One region of the Roseburia sp. AF20-18LB genome, then DNA from elsewhere that is predicted to be linked to it. Evidence: predicted binding sites of a transcription regulator. Region 1 holds the regulator's gene; each other region holds the start of a gene.
The links. The regulator HrcA, encoded in region 1, represses chaperone genes, less so after heat shock. The targets are predictions, from matches to a motif close to TGTTAGCACTCNNNNNNNNNGAGTGCTAACA.
Positions count from the first base shown of each region.

Region 2: DWX65_RS14135 (Hsp20/alpha crystallin family protein) is a predicted target of HrcA. The motif match lies at 2,817-2,847, and genes of this name have one in related genera.
Region 3: groES (co-chaperone GroES) is a predicted target of HrcA. The motif match lies at 2,634-2,664, and genes of this name have one in related genera.

Region 1 covers NZ_QTWP01000001.1:384,801-392,671, forward strand. The annotation lists gene dnaJ (molecular chaperone DnaJ) at 1-52, opposite strand, end outside; gene dnaK (molecular chaperone DnaK) at 130-2,010, opposite strand; gene grpE (nucleotide exchange factor GrpE) at 2,029-2,682, opposite strand; gene hrcA (heat-inducible transcriptional repressor HrcA) at 2,703-3,746, opposite strand; gene hemW (radical SAM family heme chaperone HemW) at 3,953-5,140, opposite strand; gene lepA (translation elongation factor 4) at 5,158-6,969, opposite strand; gene DWX65_RS01940 (GDSL-type esterase/lipase family protein) at 6,974-7,861, opposite strand.
Region 2 covers NZ_QTWP01000014.1:4,005-11,875, reverse strand. The annotation lists TPP riboswitch at 244-343, shown strand; gene thiT (energy-coupled thiamine transporter ThiT) at 378-1,034, shown strand; gene DWX65_RS14140 (sodium-dependent transporter) at 1,216-2,589, opposite strand; gene DWX65_RS14135 (Hsp20/alpha crystallin family protein) at 2,973-3,440, shown strand; gene DWX65_RS15540 (hypothetical protein) at 3,491-3,616, shown strand; gene DWX65_RS14130 (Hsp20/alpha crystallin family protein) at 3,648-4,088, shown strand; gene DWX65_RS14125 (methylglyoxal synthase) at 4,219-4,692, opposite strand; tRNA gene DWX65_RS14120 (tRNA-Pro) at 4,910-4,983, opposite strand; gene DWX65_RS14115 (GGDEF domain-containing protein) at 5,150-7,468, shown strand; gene DWX65_RS15045 (hypothetical protein) at 7,565-7,702, opposite strand; gene aroB (3-dehydroquinate synthase) at 7,773-7,871, opposite strand, start outside.
Region 3 covers NZ_QTWP01000001.1:518,593-526,463, reverse strand. The annotation lists gene gltB (glutamate synthase large subunit) at 1-14, shown strand, start outside; gene DWX65_RS02595 (glutamate synthase subunit beta) at 29-1,522, shown strand; gene DWX65_RS02590 (Cof-type HAD-IIB family hydrolase) at 1,689-2,477, shown strand; gene groES (co-chaperone GroES) at 2,710-2,994, shown strand; gene groL (chaperonin GroEL) at 3,062-4,684, shown strand; gene DWX65_RS02575 (DegV family protein) at 4,874-5,737, shown strand; gene DWX65_RS02570 (zinc ribbon domain-containing protein) at 5,869-7,608, shown strand; gene DWX65_RS02565 (zinc-ribbon domain-containing protein) at 7,620-7,871, shown strand, end outside.

The sequences.
Region 1 (7,871 bases):
CGTTTTTATCAACGCCTAAGACCTCGTAATAGTCTCTTTTCTGTTCTGCCATAATCTATTCCCTCTTTACCGTTTGTAAGGGTTGACAGTAAAACTGCCAACCCTTTCTACTGCTTTTTATCTGTAGAATTATACTTCTTTGTAATCAGCATCTACCACATCATCATCTGCGGAACCTGCAGCTGCTCCACCGGCTGCACCTGCTCCCATATCAGGACCTGCACCAGCGGCTCCCTGAGCTGCCTGAGCGTTCTCATACATCTTAGCAAATACTTTCTGTGCACTTTCCATCAGTTTCTCTTTTGCTGCTTTCATCTCAGCAACCTGATCATCTGTCATGTTTTCAGCCTGTGGATTTGCATCTACTAAAGCTTTCAGTGCATTTAAGTCAGCCTCTACTGCAGATTTATCTGCCGCATCAAGGTTATTTCCAACCTGGTCTAATGCCTGCTGTGTCTGGAATACGAAAGCATCTGCATCATTTCTGGTGTCAATTGCTTCTTTTCTCTTCTTGTCCTGTGCTTCAAATTCAGCTGCTTCTTTTACTGCTTTATCAATATCTGCATCAGACATGTTAGATCCGGCAGTAATTGTAATATGCTGTTCTTTTCCGGTTCCTAAGTCTTTTGCAGATACATTTACAATACCGTTTGCATCGATATCGAAAGTAACTTCAATCTGAGGAACTCCACGACGTGCTGGTGGGATACCATCCAGACGGAACTGTCCAAGGGATTTGTTATCTCTTGCGAACTGACGCTCACCCTGTACTACGTTGATATCTACTGCTGTCTGATTATCTGCTGCTGTTGAGAAAATCTGGCTCTTTCTTGTAGGAATTGTTGTATTTCTCTCAATCAGCCTTGTTGCAACTCCACCCATGGTCTCGATAGACAGTGACAATGGAGTAACATCCAGAAGAAGGATATCACCTGCGCCGGCATCTCCTGCTAATTTACCACCCTGGATACAAGCACCAAGTGCTACACACTCATCCGGGTTTAAGGATTTACTTGGCTCTTTGCCTGTTAACTGTCTTACTTTATCCTGAACAGCCGGGATACGTGTAGAACCACCAACCAATAATACCTGGCCTAAGTCTGCATTGGTTACGCCTGCATCTTTCATAGCGTTCTGTACCGGGATTGCTGTTTTTTCTACTAAGTCATGTGTCAACTCATCGAATTTTGCTCTTGTCAAGTTCATATCAAAGTGCTTTGGTCCTTCTGCTGTTGCAGTAATGAAAGGCAGGTTGATATTGGTTGTTGTTGCTGAAGACAACTCTTTCTTAGCTTTCTCTGCAGCTTCTTTTAATCTCTGAAGAGCCATCTTATCAGTAGATAAATCAACGCCTTCTGCTTTCTTGAATTCGTCAATCATCCACTGTGTAATCTTGTTATCGAAATCATCTCCACCTAATCTGGTATCACCATTTGTAGATAATACTTCGATGACTCCGTCACCGATTTCGATGATAGATACATCAAATGTACCACCACCTAAGTCGTATACCATAATTTTCTGTTCTTTTTCGTTGTCCAGTCCATAAGCAAGTGCTGCTGCTGTCGGCTCGTTGATGATACGTTTTACATCAAGTCCTGCAATCTTACCTGCATCCTTGGTTGCCTGACGCTGTGCATCATTGAAGTATGCCGGTACAGTAATAACTGCTTCTGATACTTTTTCTCCTAAATATCCTTCTGCATCAGCTTTTAATTTCTGTAAAATCATTGCAGAAATCTGCTGTGGAGAATACTGTTTGTCATCAATGCTTACTTTGTAATCGGTTCCCATATGTCTCTTAATGGAAGAGATTGTTTTCTCTGCGTTGGTTACTGCCTGACGTTTTGCTGGTTCACCAATCAGACGCTCACCTGTTTTTGTAAATGCTACGATAGATGGTGTTGTTCTTGCACCTTCCTGGTTTGCTATAACGGTAGGTTTTCCACCTTCCATAACTGCCACACAACTGTTTGTTGTTCCTAAATCAATACCAATAATTTTACTCATGTTCTTATCCTCCTATGCTTAATTCGCTACTTTTACCATGCTATGTCTGATTACATTTTCTTTGTACTTGTAACCTTTCTGTAACTCCTCGGCTACTACATTCTCACCGAGTTCTTCATCTTCCACATGCATTACTGCATTATGGAGATTCGGGTCAAACTCCTGACCGGCTGCTTCAATCGGTGTTACACCAACCTCTGTCAGCACTGTCATCATCTGCTTATAAATCTTATCCATACCTTCTACGAAGCCATTGTTTTTGTCTTCTTCCGGTACAGCTGCAAGCCCTCTTTCAAAATTGTCGATAACTGGAAGGATTTTCTCTAAGATTGCGCTGGCTCCCATGTCATACATCTGGCTCTTTTCCTTTTCCGTTCTCTTACGGAAGTTTTCAAATTCTGCCATCTGACGTTTCAGCCGGTCGGTTAAATCTTCAATCTGTTCGTCCTTCTTATCTTTCTTGTCTTTCTTTTTAAAGATACCTTTCTTTTTCTCCTCATCTTCTTTCTCTATTTCTTCCGGTTCAGATTCGGTATCTTCCGTTTTTTCTTCTGCCTCAACTTCTTTTTCTTCTGAGGCGGTATTCTGTGCTTCTTCCTGCTTTTTTGCATCCTCTGCTTCTAAGTCTTCTAATACTTCCTCAAGCACTTCTTCTTTCTTTTCTTCTGCCACTTCCTTACCACCTTTCTATGCTATTCTTTCTTCGGCTTATCAAATATGCCTTCTAGTTGTGATTTCAAATTTTTCAGATTATCCATGACGTTCTCATAATCCATACGCTTTGGTCCGATAATTCCTATCGTTCCCTTCACGCCTTTACCAAGTTCATAGGTAGCTGTTACCACACTGCAGTCCTTCATGGTCTGAATTGGAGATTCATCTCCTATATAAACCTGTATGCCGTTCTCCTCATTGCTGAGGTTATCCGTCACCAGACTTACTAACTGTTTCTTCTCTTCTAACGCATCTAAAAGCTCTCCTGCTTTCTGCGAATCCGATAACTCCGGATATTTTAAGATATTCGTTGCACCGCTGGTATATATCTCCAAATCCTCGTCTTCGCTGATTGCTTCTGCTACTGCATCCAATACATCACTGATGACTTTGGAATGGATACCGGCTTTCTCTTTCAACACTGCTATGGTGCCCAGATTAATCTGATCTAATGACAATCCATTTAAATGTGTATTCAAAAGCATGTTAAGTTTTAACATATGCTCATTATCTATCGGCTCTTCTATCGGAATCATCTTATTTTTCACAAGATTGCCTTCCAATACGACAACTGCCAGAATATGTTCATCATCCACATTGGATAACTGGATGAACTTCAGGCTGTTGTGGTGATACTGCGGTGCTGTTATCATGGTGGTGTAATTCGTATTGTTCGCCAACAGCTTTGCCACCTGCTGCAATACCTGTTCCATCTTCTCCGTATGTTCAATTACGAACTCTTTCATATCGGATACTTCTTTGTCCTTCTCTGCAATCAGATTATCTACATAGAAGCGATATCCCTTATCGGATGGAATTCTTCCTGCCGATGTATGTGGCTGCAAAATATATCCCATCTCTTCCAAGTCCGACATCTCATTCCGGATTGTTGCGGAACTTAAGTTCAAATCCGTATACTTGGAAATGGTTCTTGAACCAACCGGCTCACCTGTTTCCAGATAGTTGCGAATGATTGCATTTAAGATTTTTGTTTTTCTTTCATCTAATTCGTTCTCGTTCATTCACGTTCTCCTGAAAATGAAACTTTTATAGGTATTTGAAAAAGCTTTTTGTACTGCTTTTTCTTAGTTGTTAGCACTCAACTTGAAAGAGTGCTAATTTCTATGTACTTAAGATAGCACCATTCGTTTTTTTTGTCAACAGCATTTTATAATTTTATATTTTCTTTAGATTTGTTCTGATTCAATGCGGTTCAACACCGCACTACTTAATCCAGTAAAAACTGGGCGAGTACATAGTTGCTGATGTCCATGCCATGGTCGCTGAGCTTTATTACACCGGCTTTTTTCTCGATTAAGTCCTCTTCCTGAAGCTGGTTTAAGACTTCGCCATATACTGCTTCTATTTCCACGCCAAAAGTCTCTTTGAATTCTGTTCTTGTAACTCCCTTTAACATACGCAGGCCTAAAAACATGAATTCTTCCATCTGGGCATGGCGGCTGATTGCATCTGCACTCTCATGGAGATTCAATGCCGGTACTCCATCTATTTCCTTCGCCGAAATATTACCACATGCTTTGATATACGCTTCAATCTCTCTTATATTACTGTAGCGTACTTCTCCAATCAGGGACGCTGCCCCAAGTCCTACCCCAAGATACGGCACCCGCTTCCAGTATCCGATATTATGCCTTGCCTCTTTCCCCGGCTTTGCATAATTGGATACTTCATAATGCTCATAACCTGCCTCTGCAAGAATCTCCTGAGTCTTTTTATAAATCTCATACTCTGTCTCTTCAGATGGCAGATGCTCTGTCGGCTTTCCGGCTTCCCGGAGCACTGCCTCGAATTTGTATTTTTCATAAAATGGTGTTCCCTTTTCGATAATCAGGGAATAGGCTGAAATATGCTCCGGTTTTAATGCTATGACACGCTTTAAGCTGGTAACAAATTTCTCCGTACTCTGATAAGGCAGGGCACTCATCAAATCAACATTGATATTTTCAAATCCACATCTTCTGGCACATTCATAATTCTCCAAGAACTGCCGGTAAGTATGGATTCTTCCTAATATCTTTAATTCATCATCAAAGGCAGACTGTAACCCTATGCTGAGACGGTTAATGCCTGCTTCTTTATAAGTAAGAAGTTTTTCCTCATTTAAAGTTCCGGGATTACATTCTATGGTAATCTCTGCATCTGTTTCCACCTCAAAGCTTACCTGAATCTGTTTTAAAAGAAGTGCGATATATTCCGGTGCTAAAAGAGACGGTGTTCCGCCCCCTATATATATAGTAGAAAGAGCCGGACGTCCCATTATCTGTCCGTAATATCTGATTTCATGCAAAAGAGCACCCACGTAGCGGTTTTGTAGCCGCTCGTCCGCAGGTGCTGATAAGAAATCACAATATTCACATTTTCTTACACAAAAAGGAATATGCACATAAAGTTCCATCTATGTTCTCCTGTCATCTATTTCTCATCTAACTTCAGTACACTCATAAATGCTTCCTGTGGAATCTCTACATTTCCCACCTGACGCATACGTTTCTTACCTTCCTTCTGTTTCTCTAACAGTTTACGCTTACGGCTGATGTCACCGCCGTAACATTTTGCCAGCACATCTTTTCGCATTGCTTTTACTGTCTCACGGGCAATTACCTTGCTTCCAACGGCTGCCTGAATCGGGATTTCAAATAAATGTCTCGGAATCTCTTCCTTTAACTTCTCACACATCTTTCTTCCACGCTCATAGGCGGTATCCTTAAATACAATAAAGGAAAGAGCATCCACTTCTTCTTTATTAATAAGAATATCCAGCTTCACAAGCTCTGACTGCTCATAACCCTTCATCTCATAATCAAAGGACGCATATCCTTTGGAACGGGATTTCAATGCGTCAAAGAAATCATAAATAATTTCATTTAACGGAAGGTCATATTTAATAACTGCACGGGTCTGCTCAATATATTCCATACTCTTATAGATACCACGGCGTTCCTGGCACAAATCCATAATGGCACCTACATATTCGGATGTCACCATAATTTCTGCTGCAACCATCGGCTCTTCCATATATTCGATTTCGGATGGATCCGGAAGATTGGATGGGTTTGTCAATTCTATCATGGTACCATCCGTCTTATGTACCCGGTATACAACGCCTGGTGCTGTCGTTACTAAATCAAGATTAAATTCTCTCTCTAACCGCTCCTGAATTACCTCCAAATGAAGCAGTCCCAAGAAACCACAGCGGAAACCAAAGCCCAATGCAATGGAAGTCTCCGGTTCAAACTGTAAGGCTGCATCATTTAACTGTAATTTTTCCAAAGCGTCACGAAGATCCGGATATTTGGCTCCATCTGTTGGATATAATCCACAGTATACCATCGGATTAACTTTCTTATATCCCGGCAATGGTGCATCACAAGGACGCTTTGCCTCTGTTATGGTATCACCCACACGGGTTTCTTTCACATTCTTAAGGCTGGCAGTAATATAACCTACCATTCCGGCTTCTAACTCATCACATGGAATGAACTGTCCGGCTCCGAAATATCCTACTTCTACTACATCTGCTTCTGCTCCGGTTGCCATCATGCGGATGGTTGTCCCCGGTTTTACGGAACCTTCCCGGATTCTGCAGAATACAATAACACCTTTATAAGCATCATACACAGAATCAAAAATCAACGCCTGAAGAGGCGCTTTGGCGTCCCCTTTTGGTGCCGGTAATTTATGCACAATCTGCTCTAATACTTCTTCCACATTCAACCCTGTTTTGGCAGAAATCCGTGGTGCATCCTGTGCCTCAATTCCAATCACATCTTCAATTTCTTCTACTACTTCTTCCGGCCTTGCACTCGGCAGATCAATTTTATTAATGACTGGAATCACTTCCAGATCATGGTCTAATGCCAGATATACATTGGCAAGGGTCTGTGCCTCAATCCCCTGTGCCGCATCTACTACCAGCACTGCACCGTCACAGGCAGCAAGACTTCTTGATACTTCATAGGTAAAGTCCACATGTCCAGGTGTATCAATCAGATTGAAAATATATTCTTCTCCATCTTTGGCATGATATATAATACGGACTGCCTGGGACTTAATGGTAATTCCACGTTCCCGCTCCAAATCCATATTATCTAAAACCTGCGCCTGCATTTCGCGGCTGGTCAGAAGCCCTGTCATTTCGATAATACGGTCTGCAAGGGTTGATTTACCGTGGTCAATATGGGCAATGATACAAAAATTACGAATCTTACTCTGGTCGATTGACATATATTTACTCCTTCTTTATTCCATGTTTCAAAAGGAAATCCGTCCACAGGGAATAATATTTTCCCAGCAGGTGAATCTCATCATAAGTATATTCCGGATTCAGATTTCCTGTTTCGTCAGTCACTACTTCATTTACATCAATATAAAATATATCGTGATTATTTGCAAGCATTGCAATTCTGTCATTCCGTTCTTTGATTGCCGGATTGTTAAAAATCGGGTCAGTCTCTGACTTTTCCTGTTTTACATACATAATGCCCTGTAAGAAAATCAGTGCATCCGGCTGTAATTCCCGGATATGATTGACAGCTTCTTCATATTTTTTCATAAAGCTGTCTACTGTACCGGTTCCCATTTCGTTGATTCCAATCATCAGATAGACTTTACCAAACTGATGCTCGCTTAATGCTTCTTCAACGGTAATCTTCGCGCCGTTTTCCTCGACAATCGGCGTATCAAACATATCATAGACCGTAAGTCCGATACTGGCATAATAAGTTGCATTATCCCAGCCGCCATAATCCCTTAATCCAACGGTTCTGGAATCTCCGATAAATACCGCATCATCAAAATAATCCTGGGTTACATCGGTAAAAGTATAAGTCTTATCCTCTTCTGCCTCCGTATCTGCAACTGCTTCTGTTGCTTCTTCCGTTGCCGGCTCCTCTTTGTCAGCATATACGCTTTCCAAATCCTCCTCCGGTTCTGCCTTATCCCATGGCAGAACGCCCTCTTTGGATGCCTGCATCATGCCAGCCACCGCCGGAACCTTCGGCCAGTCCTTATTATATTCTTTATATGCGCCCTTTGTTCCGGCTAAGGCAACACCGCTTACCAGCAGCATACTGATTGCCGTAACAATAAGAAGCGGACATTTCTTCCATTTCTTCATGACAGCCTCC
Region 2 (7,871 bases), on a different contig from region 1:
GTTGCTTGTTGTTTCCTCATCTTTTTATCTTTACTATATTCCTTTTGCTTTTCAGATTCAAGAGTAACCCTTTTTTCTAAAAAAGCGCAGAAAAAGACACTTCTAAACCTTTTATCGACCGGAAGTTACTTTTTCTTTATATTTTCCAGCGGATTTTTTCATTTTTTAGAAAATCTTTTTCAGAAAATTAACACTTGACATTTTATACTACCACTGTTACCATTACAAACTGAAAACAAAACATTGCTTTGCTAGGGGCGCCTTTGGCTGAGAAACGTATCTGCGTTGACCCTTATTACTTGAACCGGATAATACCGGCGTAAGGAAGCACATAGTTCAACCTCCTGGCAGAGTATCATCTTTAAGGAGGATTTTTTATGTCAATTTTTGCAACATACGACGGCTCATCTTACCAGCTTACCACCGCAGGTTTTACAGCCCTCGTTATCATCATGATTGCCATTCTTCTGATTGGCTGTGCTATCTTCGGTGGAAAGAAGAAATTCAGTGCAAAGCAGCTTGCATTTTCAGCTATGGCAATTGCCCTTGCCATGGTAACTTCCATGATTAAACTTTTCGATATGCCAATGGGCGGTTCCGTTACTTTACTGAGCATGTTATTCATCGTTCTGATTGGTTACTGGTACGGTCTGGGTGCCGGCTTAACCGCAGCTTTTGCTTACGGAATTCTGCAGTTAGTCGTTGACCCTTACATCATCAGTGTTCCACAGATGTTAGTGGACTACCTCTTCGCCTTTGGTGCATTAGGCCTTTCCGGACTTTTCAGCAAATCCAAACATGGACTTATCAAAGGTTATATCGCTGGTGTATTAGGTCGATACTTCTTCGCATTCCTTTCCGGCTGGATTTTCTTCGGCATGTATGCTCCGGAAGAATTCCCGAATGCAGTGGTATACTCTCTTGCTTACAACGGTGCATACCTTGGTGCAGAAGCACTTATTACATTAATCATTATCTGTCTGCCACCAGTCCAGAAGGCATTGAATGCCGTTAAGAATATGGCAAATTCATAATATGATTCTGTCCAAAAAGAGCGTCTTTTCTAATTAGGAAAGAACGCTCTTTTTGATTACGCGAGTAGCGAGAAAAATCGCATGCTTGCATGCAGATTTGACGAGCACCGCGATAACTCGAGAAACTCGCAAAGCGTGTTTCTCGTAGTTGCATTTCTGTATTTTCTTAATTTGTCATTCATTACATCTGAATCCATCCAAAAGCATTTGCTATGGAACTGATTAAAATAATCGCTGCAAAGATCGGACAAAGGTATTTTATCATCACCGTAAATATCTTTTTCCTGCGGAACGGGTTGCCGCCCCGGGTTACTTCTTCTTCAATCCGCTGCACTCCCACCACTCTTGATACCAGAAGGCAGGTTGCAATAGCTGCAATCGGCATCATCACGGAGTTCGTCAGGAAATCAAAGAAATCAAGAATCTGCATTCCGATAATTTTTACATTCGCCAATGGTCCATATCCCAGTGTGGAAAGACTTCCCAGAAGAAGCATTACAATGCCGACAATTACCGTTGCTTTCCGTCTTTCCCAGCCCAGTTCATCTTCAAAAGTCGATACTGCACTTTCCGTTAATGCAATAGAACTTGTGATTGCTGCAAACAGCACCAGTACAAAAAACAAAATTCCGACTCCGGTTCCAAGTCCCATGCTGTCAAATACTTTTGGAATCGTAATAAACATCAATGATGGCCCCGCCTGCAGTGTTTCCGGATTTCCACCGGAAAATGCAAAGACTGCCGGAATAATCATCAGCCCTGCCATCATGGCAATCGCTGTATCGAAGATTTCCACGTTCTTCGTGGACTCCTCAATAGAAACTTCCTTCTTCATATAAGAACCAAAAGTAATGAGAATTCCCATGGCGATGGACAGGGAATAAAACATCTGTCCCATGGCTGTTACTACCGTCATCCAGGAAAAATTTTCAAGATTTGGAATCAGAAAATATTTAACTCCTTTTAATGCTCCCGGTCTGCTTACGGAATAAACCGTTATTAATATAGAAAGAACAACCAGCACCGGCATCATAAATCTGGATACCCGCTCAATACCATTCCGGACGCCGGCAAAGATAATCCCCAACGTAAATACCGCAAAAAAAGCAAAGCAGATTTCTGTGGAAAGCCCGCTGGAAATGAAATTGGAAAAATATCCATCCGATGCAAGTTTACTGCCATTTCCCCTGATATATTCCACCAGATATTTCATTACCCAGCCGCCAATTACAGAATAATATGGCACGATTAAAACCGGAATAATCGCATTTATCCAGCCACCGAAAGAGAGCCAGCGGGATTTTCCAAAGGTATGATATGCTCCCACCGGGCTCTTCTTCGTCATTCTTCCGATAGAAGTCTCCGCCATAATCATCGTATATCCAAAAGTCAGTGCAAGTATAATATAAATCAGCAGAAAGATTCCTCCCCCATACTTTGCCGCAAGATATGGGAATCTCCATATGTTTCCCAGTCCAACAGAAGCGCCTGCTGCTGATAATACAAACCCTATCTTCCCCGAAAATGTACTTCTTTTCTCATTCTGTGTCTTCATTTTGTTTTTTCTCCTAAACTCATAATTTCCATGACGCAAAGTTATAGAAATCATAACACAGTCTCATAGTTCCTGCAATATTCTTTCCTTTTTATCATGCTACCCCTTATTTCCCCCTATATTTCTGCATTATATATCCATATATTTCATTTGTTTTTACAGTGCATTTCCATGTTTTTTCTTTGTTTTTGCACAATTTGTGTTTTTTCACAAATTTTTCACAATTTTATTAGCACTCACCTCTTGACAGTGCTAATAATTGGTGCTATAACGTAGTCAGAACAAAGGAGAGGAACAAAAAAAAGAGTTCCTAAAACATCCCGGTTCCAAAGAAACAAGGTAAACAAGCATAAAATGATTTATTAAAAAAGGAGAGATGACTTATGTTGATGCCTAGTATTTTTGGAGAGAATTTATTTGATGACTTCTTTGAGGATTTTCCATGGATGGACGATAACATGGATATGAAAAAAACTGAGAAAAAACTTTACGGTCGTAGAGCCGCACGTCTGATGAAGACAGATATCAAGGAACAAGATAATGGTTATGAACTGGTCATTGATTTACCTGGATTTAAGAAAGACGAAGTAAGTGCTTCCTTAGAGAACGGTTACCTTACCATCAGCGCTGCCAAAGGTTTGGACGAGGAAGATAAAGATAAGAAATCCGGCAAGTACATCCGTAAGGAACGTTATTCCGGAGCCTGCAGCCGAAGCTTTTATGTCGGCGATGCCATTACTGAAGAGGATATCAAAGGCGAATTTAAACATGGTATCTTAAAACTCTTCGTTCCGAAGAAAGAAGCAAAACCTGCTGTGGAAGACCACAAGTACATTGCCATTGAAGGATAACAGAACTTTATATGGTATCTGATTCAGATTAAGAAAGGAAGCATGTTATTATGTCAGATAAAAATCCAAAACATCCATTAAAGAAGAAGAAAGTAAAAGCTAAAATTAATGTAGCCGACCATGAGGCTGTTGAGGAAGCCAGAGAAGCTCACAGAAACAAGAAACATTATTACTAATTACAATAGACTATTTCAGGAGGAATGACTTATGTTAGTACCAAGTATTTTTTCAAACAACTTTGTAGATGATATATTCGATGATGTATTTCCATTCGGAGCTTACAATGCTCCTGCAGCAGACAACCGTGCTGCCATGAACACTGACGTTAAGGAATTTGACGACAGATATGAACTGGAATTTGAACTTCCGGGCTTTAAGAAAGAAGATATCCAGGCTGAGCTGAAAGACGGATACCTCATCGTCAATGCCAAACACCAGGACAACAAGGACGAAAAAGGCAAAGATGGCAAATATATCCGTAAAGAACGTTACTATGGCTCTTACCAGCGTAGCTTCTATGTCGGAGATGGCGTTACTCAGGATGACATCAAAGGCGGTTTTGAAAATGGCATCCTGACTCTGACCGTTCCGAAGAAAGAAGCAAAACCTGCTGTGGAAGAAAGGAAATATATTTCTATTGAAGGATAATGAATATCATAACAACTTAAAGTTTAATTTATAAACTGGCAGCAGCAGACGGATTCGTATTTTCCATCTGTTGCTGCCAGCTTTTTATAATTAACTCTGCAATATTAATTCTTTTTCTCTGCTCCAGCTGTTACTTTATCGTCGATGCCCGCTGTCTGATATTCTTATTAAAATTAATCACATTGTGATTATATTCTTCATCCATCAGTTCAGAATGAATCATAAAATCTGCGGTCGCTTTATTATTGGCAATCGGAATGTCATAGACCTGGGCAATACGAAGCAATGCTTTTACATCCGGGTCATGAGGTGCTGCAGTAAGCGGGTCTGAAAAGAAAATAACGAAGTCTATTTTTCCCTCTACTATCTTGGCACCAATCTGCTGGTCTCCACCCAGCGGGCCACTATTATAGCCCTTAACCGGCAGTCCCGTCTGGTCTGTAATCATTTTTGCTGTTGTTCCTGTTCCACACAGAAAATGTTTCTTTAAAGTCTCTGCATTGTCTTTACACCACTGAATCAGTTCTGCCTTTTTCCCATCATGGGCAATCAATGCAATATTTTTCTGTTTTCCGATTGTCAAAGTAAGAAAATCCGGTTCCATACTCATATTGTGTCTTCTCCTTTATTGTATTATTTTCCAACCATTTCATTTATCAAGTGAAAATCAACTCCTGATAAACAATTGCAGCTCGCCAATCACGCTTATATGTTGACTTGCTTACGCTCATTATAACATGACAGGATGATTCCAGACAATGTTTGGGTAGAAATCTTCATATAAAAAACGAGTACACTTAACAGTCTACTCGTTTTTTTCGTCGATGCGACAGGATTTGAACCTGCGACCTCTGCGTCCCGAACGCAGCGCTCTACCAAGCTGAGCCACGCATCGTTATTTAATTCTTTCACACGCTCAACTATATTAGCATATATCGCATTTTTTGTCCAGTAATATTTTTATTTTCTTTTCTACTTAATCGTTTTATGTTATACTTAAGTCAATCATAAGAATGGCTTTTACAATGCCAAGTAACTTTTTTACCAGAGAAAGGCACATTATGGAGAACAACCAGAGACCAACCATTGCAATTATGTTAGGTGACACCCAGTCCAGCTACTCAGAAGACTTACTTCGGGGTTTCTATACCTGTGCCAGAGAAGAAGATGTCAATATTATTTTTCTGATGGGACCTCAGATGCCACAATATTGTAAAGATATTTTATCCTGCAGCTTTGACGGGGACTATAATTATCAGTTCGATACCATTTATGATTATGTACATTTCAGCAAGCCGGATGCACTGATCATCACTTATGGTTCCCTTTCTATTTTTAAAAGTAATCAGGTAAAAGCGGAATTTCTTTCCCATTACAAAGATATTCCATTTCTGATGTTAGAGGACACACCGGACGATCCGGACATCCCATATCTGATTGCTGACAACTACAACGGCATGCGGCAATGTATCGAACATCTTGTGAATGTCCATGGCTATCGTAAGATTGCTTTTGTAGCAGGACCAGCTAACAACAAAGACTCCAACGAACGGCTGAAAGCCTACCGAGATGTTATGGTGGAACATCAGCTTCCGGTCACGGATGATATGGTCGTCTATGGCAACTACTCAGAGCTTGTCACCGAGCAGGTGGAATATATCTTAGACCACAACCCGGGATTAGAGGCAATTGCTTTTGCAAATGATAATATGGCAAAGGCAGGATACCGCGTCTGTGCTGCAAGAGACCTTTTGGTGGGACATGACATTGCCATTACCGGTTTTGACGACATTGACCACGCAAAAACCATGGAGCCACCACTGACCAGTGTTTCCCACAGCAGCTTCCAGTTCAGCTACCAGGCATTACAGAATGCGCTTATGCTCTGTCAGGGAAAGAAGCCACAATCCTGCCGGATGTCAGCCATTTTTCACCAGAGGAGCTCCTGCGGCTGCCAGCTGCACACCGGCTTTACCACACTGCGTCATATCAGCATGGAGCAGCTGCACGATTTTATACACCAGCAGGTCGATGCTATGGCTGAGGAATTATTCTCTTCCATTTCATACGAAAAAGATCGTAATTACTATACCGAAGTTCTACATGCATATTTTGAAAATATATATGAAGAAATCTTTATCCGGAAGGGAACTGACTTCTCCAACGAGCCTCTGATTCGTTATCTGAGAAAGCTTACTGCATATCCCCATATTTCCGGAGAAATGCTCTTAGAGCAACTTACTTCATTACTCCGTACACTGATTAACTTCTCGGAGGAAGAACTGCTGCAGACACAGCTTTCCGGCATTTTATCCTTTACCCAGCAATACGTTCATTCTGCAGATGTCTTCCAGCTTGAAAAAGAAATCATGGATTCTAACCGGAAAGCCTGGTTTGTACCTTCCTTTACAAGAGATTTGATTAACTCCGGTGCCAATTTCAAAGAAACGATTACACATATCATGGAGCGGCTGCATCTGATGAATGTCAAAAGTTCCTTCTTTTTCTTCTTTGACAAACCGGTCATTCATCAGGAAAATGAGCTTGCAGAGTATCCGGATGAAATCTATCTGGCAGCATATTACCATGATGAAAAATCAGTCTACCATGAACCGGGCAAACGTCCAAAAGTAACGACTGCCAATGGATTTTCCAGTTTTCTTCCAAAGGAACACAGCCACTGCTATACATCATTTATCCTCTTTTCCGGGGATGAACAGTTCGGTCTGCTGCTTTGCGAAGTGGAACAGAAAGATATTTCCTTTATGCAGATTTGCAGCCTCCAGATTGGTGCACTCCTGCATTTTATCCAGTTAAATGCCAGCGAACGCCAGATTCAGAAAGAATTACAGGATTCCATGAAAGTCATTCAGGAGCAGAACAGCATCTTAAGCTATATCTCCGAATATGACGACTTAAGCCAGCTTTTGAACCGCCGTGGATTTATGGAACGGGCATCCCATGCTATAGAATCCAATTCCGGCAAAAAGGCTTATCTTCTCTTTGGTGACTTAGACCACTTAAAAGAAATCAATGACTGTTTCTCACATCTTGCCGGTGATTTTGCATTGCGTACCGTATCTGAACGGCTCCGGAAATGCCTGCCGAAAGATGCCATTACTGCAAGACTCGGTGGAGATGAATTTGTATCCTTTATCTTAACAGATATACCGGATTTCAAAGAACAGCTTTTAAAGAATCTGAAAGCAGAGAGCGATGCTTTTAATGCCGTATGCGATAAACCTTTTTATGTAGAAATCTCTGTCGGCATCTACGACTTCTACTGTAATCCGCAGATGAACTTAACAGACATTCTCAAGCACTCTGATGCAATCCTCTACGAGGAAAAGGTCAAACGGCGTGCAAGTATTAAAAAGTAGGCTATGTTTTTCTATAAGCTGTAAGAAACACACGCTATGAAAATAGCGGAAAAAAAGCCGGATGGTCAACCCATCCGGCTTTCTGAAACCGCTCTTTTATTCATCCATTCCCCATTTATCTTTCATGTACTCTTTTCCGAATCCAGAACCGATATTTTCATTGATTCTACGTCCGAAGCAGGCATAAAATCCAATCATTGCGGCGAATATCAGAATTCCAATAAATATAACCATAGTAAGCACCCTCCCTGCGTCACTTTGTTTTTCCAAGTATAACATAAGCCACCCGGAATGTCATCTTTTTCTATTTCATATTCATAATAATCTCTCTTGCGACAGCTTCCTCTACCGGTGTTGCAAATACACCCTCTTCAAATTCCACGATTCCGCCAATTCCTTTTTC
Region 3 (7,871 bases), 130 kb from region 1:
ATACAAGAAATTAAGGAGGGGACGCAAAATGGGAAAACCAACAGGATTTATGGAATATGACAGAGAGAATGCAGCAGCGGTTGCACCAAAGGAGCGTATCAAGAACTTTAACGAGTTCCATACCCCTCTCTCAAAAGAGAAACAAAGAGTACAGGCAGCACGTTGTATGAACTGCGGCGTGCCGTTCTGCCAGGCTGGTATGAATATCATGGGAATGACCAGCGGATGTCCGCTGCATAATCTGGTACCGGAGTGGAATGACCTTTTGTATACCAACAACTGGGAGCAGGCATATAACCGTCTGACCAAGACCAACAACTTCCCGGAATTTACCTCAAGAGTATGTCCGGCACTTTGTGAAGCAGCCTGTACCTGTGGACACTGGGAAGACCCGGTAACCTGTAAGGCAAATGAGCATGGAATCATTGAAAATGCCTATGAAAAAGGATATGCTGCAGCAAAACCTCCAAGAGTCCGTACCGGAAAGAAGGTTGCAATCATCGGTTCCGGTCCTGCCGGACTTGCAGCAGCAGACCAGTTGAATAAAAGAGGACATTCCGTTACCGTATTTGAAAGAGATGACCGTGTCGGTGGACTTTTGATGTATGGAATCCCGAATATGAAGCTGGAAAAATGGGTTATTGACCGTAAGATTAATATAATGAAAGAAGAGGGTGTCGAGTTTATTACCAATGCCAATGTTGGAAAAGACATCAAGCCGGCAAAACTCTTAAAAGAATATGACCGTGTCATCTTAGCCTGTGGAGCAAAGAATCCAAGAGACATCAAAGCTCCGGGCAGAGATGCAGAAGGCATTTACTTTGCAGTAGATTTCTTAAAGGCAACTACCAAGAGCCTTTTAGATTCTGAGCTTAAAGATAACAAATATATTTCTGCCAAGGGAAAGAAAGTAGTTATCATCGGTGGTGGAGATACCGGAAATGACTGTGTCGGAACTTCTATCCGTCACGGCGCAGCCAGTGTCATCCAGCTTGAAATGATGCCAAAGGCACCGGATGAACGTGCTGAGAACAATCCATGGCCGGAGTGGCCGAGAGTCTGCAAGACAGACTACGGTCAGGAAGAAGCAATTGCCATGTTCGGCTCCGACCCTCGTATTTACCAGACAACCGTAAAAGAGTTCTTAAAAGACAAGAACGGTAAGCTCTGCGGATTAAAAACCGTAAAATTAGAGGGCAAAAAGGATGAAAAGACCGGACGGATGCAGATGGTGGAAGTACCGGGCTCTGAAAGCAAGTTAGATTGTGATCTGGTTCTGATTGCAGCAGGCTTCCTTGGAACAGAAGATTACATTGCCAAAGCATTCGGCGTAGACTTAAATGCCGGAACCAATGTGGCAACAGAAGCCGGTCATTACAAGACCAACGTGGAAAATGTCTTTACAGCAGGAGATATGCATCGTGGACAGTCCCTTGTAGTATGGGCAATCCGTGAAGGAAGAGAAGCAGCCCGTGAAGTAGACGAAAGTCTGATGGGATATTCTTATCTTTCCGTACAGTAATGAAAATTACAATATAATGATAGAAGAAAGTCGTCTGACTATGGTGCACCGGAGGGTGAGCTGTGGCAGGCGGCTTTTTCGTGGTTGACACATTCTGCTTTTGGGGCATAAAATAACCCTTGTGACAAAAAGAGCGAGAAGAAAACAGCGAAAGGACATAAAGAGAATGAGCAGGAAAGCAGTATTTTTTGATATTGATGGAACATTGTGGGACGAGCATTTTGTGATACCGGAGAGCACAAAGGAAGCAATCCGGAAGCTGCGGGAAAATGGACATCTGGCATTTCTCTGCAGCGGAAGAACCAGAGCATTTATTCAGGATGAAAGATTGCTGACACTGGGATTCGACGGAATTGTGGCAGGCTGCGGTACCTGGATAGAGATGGATGGAAAAACACTTTTTTATAAAAAATTAGAACAGGAATTGATAGAGGATACCATACATATATTAAAAGAGTATGGAATTCCTACGGTATATGAGGGAAGCCGGAATTTGTATATGGATCTGGAAGAATTTGAAGAAGACCCTTATGGCTTGAAACTAAAAGAGACATTGGGAGAGGATTTGCTGCCGGTAACGGGAAATGAAGCAATTATGGAAATCAGTAAGTTTTCCTGCTCCACACCGGATGATACTTATCTTAAGGTACTTTCCCATCTGGAAGAGAATTTCACACCGCTGGTGCATGATGCGGCATGTGCAGAGTTTGTTCCAAAAGGATTTTCCAAAGCGTCCGGCATCGAAAAAACCTGTGAGCTTCTTGGTATTGAGAAAGAAGATACCTATGCATTTGGAGACAGTATCAATGATGTGGAAATGTTAAAGCATGTGCAGCATGGAATTGCCATGGGAAATGGTACCAAAGCAGCAAAAGAAGCAGCGGATTATATCACAGCACCATTGCACGAAGACGGCATTTATAAGGGATTGGAGCATTTTGGACTGATTTCATAAACAAATCTAAAAAAAGTATTAAATCGTTACAAATTGAAGAAAGTGAGAAAACGAGAGAAAAAACGAGATATTAAGAGTAAATATAAGAAAACAAGAGAAAAATAAAAAATGGTCAGGCTTGCGAAAAAGAGACGCAGAAACTATTATATGACTATCAGTTAGCACTCGGTTTGAATGAGTGCTAATAAAAAAGAAAGAAAACAAAGAGACCGAATCAAGGAGGCAATGAATCATGAAATTAGTACCATTATCAGACAGAGTTGTATTAAAACAGTTAAAAGCAGAGGAAAAAACCAAATCCGGAATTATCTTAGCAAGTGCTGCACAGGAGAAACCACAGGAAGCAGAAGTAATCGCAGTTGGTCCTGGCGGAGTGGTAGATGGCAAAGAAGTTACCATGCAGGTAAAAGAAGGACAGAAGGTTATTTATTCTAAATATGCCGGAACAGAAGTAAAACTGGATGGCGAAGAATATATCATCGTAAAGCAGAATGATATTCTTGCAGTAGTAGAATAATCGAATTGATAATTGGTAAATAAAACAAATAATAAAATAGGAAAATAGAAGAAAGAGGTAAGAAATTATGGCAAAGGAAATCAAATATGGAACAGAAGCCAGAACAGCATTAGAGGCTGGAGTTGATAAACTGGCAAATACAGTCAGAGTAACAATCGGACCAAAAGGAAGAAACGTTGTACTGGATAAATCATATGGCGCTCCATTAATCACAAATGATGGTGTTACCATTGCAAAAGAAATCGAATTGGAAGATGCATTCGAAAATATGGGGGCACAGCTTGTAAAAGAAGTAGCAACCAAGACCAATGACGTTGCTGGTGATGGTACTACAACAGCAACCGTTCTTGCACAGGCAATGATTCAGGAAGGAATGAAGAACTTAGAGGCTGGTGCAAACCCAATCGTTTTAAGACGTGGTATGAAGAAAGCAACTGAAAAAGCAGTTGAAACAATCGCAGCAATGTCTTCTAAAGTAACCGGAAAAGACCAGATTGCAAAAGTTGCATCTATTTCCGCAGGTGATGAAAGCGTTGGCAACATGGTAGCAGATGCAATGGAAAAAGTTTCCAATGATGGTGTTATTACCATTGAAGAGAGCAAGACCATGCAGACAGAGCTTGACCTGGTAGAAGGTATGCAGTTTGACCGTGGATACATTTCCGCATATATGTGCACAGATATGGATAAGATGGAAGCAGTTTTAGATGAGCCGTACATCTTAATTACCGATAAGAAAATCAGCAACATTCAGGAAATCCTTCCACTGTTAGAACAGATTGTTCAGTCCGGTTCCAGACTTCTTATCATTGCTGAAGATATCGAGGGTGAAGCTTTAACTACATTGATTGTAAATAAACTGCGTGGAACATTTAACGTTGTAGCAGTAAAAGCTCCAGGATATGGCGACAGAAGAAAAGAAATGTTAAAAGATATCGCTATCCTTACCGGTGGTCAGGTAATTTCAGAAGAAGTTGGTCTGGAATTAAAAGATGCTACTATGGCACAGCTTGGCCGTGCAAAATCTGTTAAGGTTAAGAAAGAGAACACCGTTATCGTTGATGGTGAAGGAAATAAAGAAGAAATCCAGGCAAGAATCGGCCAGATTCGTGCACAGCTTGAAGAGACAACATCTGAATTTGATAAAGAAAAATTACAGGAAAGACTTGCAAAACTGGCAGGCGGCGTAGCAGTTATCCGTGTTGGTGCTGCAACAGAGACAGAAATGAAAGAAGCAAAACTTCGTATGGAAGATGCTTTGAATGCAACAAGAGCAGCAGTCGAAGAAGGAATCATCGCAGGTGGCGGTTCTGCATACATCCATGCATCCAAAGAGGTTGCAAAGCTTGCTGAGACATTGGAAGGTGATGAGAAGACCGGTGCAAAGGTTATCTTAAAAGCATTGGAGGCTCCATTGTATTACATTTCCGCAAATGCAGGTCTTGAAGGTGCAGTTATCATTAATAAAGTAAAAGAGTCCGCTCCTGGTATCGGATTTAATGCAGCAACAGAAGAATATGTAGATATGGTAGAAGCTGGTATCCTTGACCCGGTTAAGGTTACAAGAAGTGCTTTGCAGAATGCAACATCTGTAGCATCTACATTACTTACAACGGAATCTGTTGTAGCAAATATCAAAGAAGATGCTCCTGCAATGCCGGCAGGAAACCCAGGTATGGGAATGATGTAATAAGAAAATAAAATATATTACTGAAAAGTAAGGATAGAGAGCTCCTGGCTGCGGATAATGCAGTCAGGAGTTTTGCTATGCAGTTTTTTTCCTGATGTTAGTTTTTGGGGGCAGTTGTTTTGATTTGCAAAATATGTTACAATTATTTCATTGTGTAACATGAAGTCTGAATAGCAAGGAGGAAGAAAAATGGGAAGGGTAGTTATTCTTACAGACAGTTCCAGTGGAATTCGTCAGGCAGAAGCGCAGCAGTTAGGGATTAGCGTATTACCAATGCCTTTTTTTATAAATGGTGAAATACTGTTTGAGGATATCAATCTGACACAGGATACATTTTATGAGCATCTGACAGATGGAGCTGAGATTTCAACATCCATGCCGGCAGTAGGAGACCTTACAGACCGTTGGGATGAGCTTTTAAAAGAATATGATGAAGTTGTATACATTCCATTATCCAGTGGATTGAGCAGTTCCTGTGAGACTGCAACAGCATTATCCATGGACGATGAATATGAAGGAAAAGTATTTGTAGTAAATAATCAGAGAATTTCTGTAACACAGAAACAGTCCGTATTTGATGCAATCAAACTGGCAGAAAGCGGCAAGAGTGGAAAAGAGATTAAAGATATTTTAGAGGATGCAAAATTCCAGTCCAGCATTTATATCATGGTAGATACCCTCTATTATCTGAAAAAGGGTGGAAGAATTACACCGGCAGCAGCAGCACTGGGAACATTGTTGAAATTAAAACCGGTATTACAGATTCAGGGTGAAAAGCTGGATGCTTTTGCAAAAGCCAGAACGGTAAAGCAGGCAAAAAGCATTATGATAAAAGCAGTAAAAGATGACTATGCATCCCGCTTTAAGGAGTGTCAGGATGAGATGCAGCTTTGTATTGCATACACTGGAGATATAAGTGCAGCGATGGAATTCCGCAAAGAAGTGGAAGCAGAATTTGGGATTACAGACATTATGATGGATCCGCTTTCTTTAAATGTATCCTGCCATATCGGACCGGGAGCATTAGCACTTGCCTGTGCAAGAAAATTATAAGATTTAAAGTGTAAATTCTCGGTAAAATTGATTGACCAACCACAAAATATTGTGTAAAATTGAAATAGTTTAACTTGTTAATGCATAAAAGCAAGTAACATATCATGGTAAAACCAAGGAGGAAAATGAAAATGGCATTTTGTGGAAATTGTGGCACACAAGTGGGTGATGATGCAGATTTTTGCCCGAATTGTGGCCAGAAATTAAAAGGGGAGATGGAACAGCCGGCAGAGCAGGCAACACCGGTACAGGAACAGCCGGCAGAGCAGGAAACACCGGTACAGGAACAGCCGGCAGAGCAGGAAACACCGGTACAGGAACAGCCGGCAGAACAGGAAGCACCGGTACAGGAACAGCCGGCAGAACAGGCAGCACCGGTACAGGGACAGCCGCAGCAGGAAACACCAGTACAGGGACAGCCTCAGCAGGGACAGTTCCAGAGTCAGCCGCAGCAGGGACAGTTCCAGAGCCAGCCGCAGCAGGGACAGTTCCAAGGACAGTTCCAGAGCCAGCCGCAGCAGGGACAGTTCCAAGGACAGTTCCAGGGACAGCCACAGCAGGGACAGTTCCAGGGAAGACCACAGCAGGGACAGTTCCAGGGACAGCCGCAGCAGGGACAGTTCCAGGGAAGACCACAGCAGGGACAATTCCAGGGACAGCCACAGCAGGCACGCCCGCCTAAGAAACCATTTAAGATGACGAAACAGTTATGGGCATTGCTTATTGCAGTCATTGCAGTTGTAGTAGTTGCAATTGTTGCACTTGTGGTAGTGAAGAATCAGAAAAAGAAAGTAAATATCAACGATTATATTTCTGTAGAGTATAACGGCTATGAAACAGCAGGAACAGCATATGTTGATTTCGACGAGACCGGATTCAGTGAAGCTGTTATCAAGGCACAGGGAAAGAAACTTAAAAATGTAAAATCTCTTGATGACCTTGACTGGAGTGACCTCACAGATTTGATGGGAAGCAGTAACTGGGATTTGATTGACAGTATTACTTTTGATGTGAAACCGGATTCAGACCTGTCAAATGGTGATGTGGTAACCGTTACTGCTTCATGGAATGAAGATTATGAGAAAAAAGCAGGAGTTAAAATTCTTTCCAAAGAACAGGAATTTACAGTAGAAGGACTGGAAGAAGTAAAAGAAGTTGATCCGTTTGAAGATATCGAGGTAACCTTCTCAGGAACACCACCTTATGTATATCCAGACTGGACCAATAATTCAGATGATGATTACTTACGTTATCTGTGGTTCAATTTTGAAGATTATGACAGTCTTGATGTCGGAGATACCGTAACTTTAACTGTTGATGAGTCAGAAGAGAATGCATTGGCAAATGGTTACAAATTCACACAGACATCAAAAGAATATATTGTATCCGGAGTAGATTCTTATGTAACATCTGCTGCAGATATTTCAGCAGACAATCTGGATTCCATGAAAAATGAAGCAACAGATGCGTTAGATGCATATTTTGCAAATAACAATTCCTATATTGGAAATTCCGGATTCAGTTATGAAGGTTCATATTATCTGGTTGCAAAAAACAGTGATACATGGGGTGATACGAACGTCCTTTATCTGGTATTTTCGACAACTGTAACAAGTGCAGAAAATGCATTTGAGCCAACTGTTGTATACTTCCCGGTAAAATATACAAATATAATGGCATTATCTGATGGAAGCCAGAACTTCAATACATACGGTGATATCGAAGGATATACTGAATTAGAGTATGATGATGGATGGTATAATGTTGAGGGTTATACAGATGGGGCACAGATGTTTAATGATCTGGTTGTAACACAGAAAGTTGATTATACTTACGAAGTAACTGATAATTTAACTCAGTTTGGAAACTAAAGGAGAAGAAAATGAATTCTGGAAATGATTTTACAAAGCACATTCATGTGAAAAATATCATTCGTCTGTTATCTATTTTATTAATGGTATTTTTCTTTGTGCCATCATTTATGGTATCCTGTGCAGGATATGGAAATATTAAAATCAGCGCTTTTAAAGCTATGACAGGTATTAAGATAGAGGGCGAAAGTGTAACAGACCCGAAAATAATCTGCATCATAATGCTGCTGCTTCCAATCGCTATGCTGGCTCTCTGGTGCTTA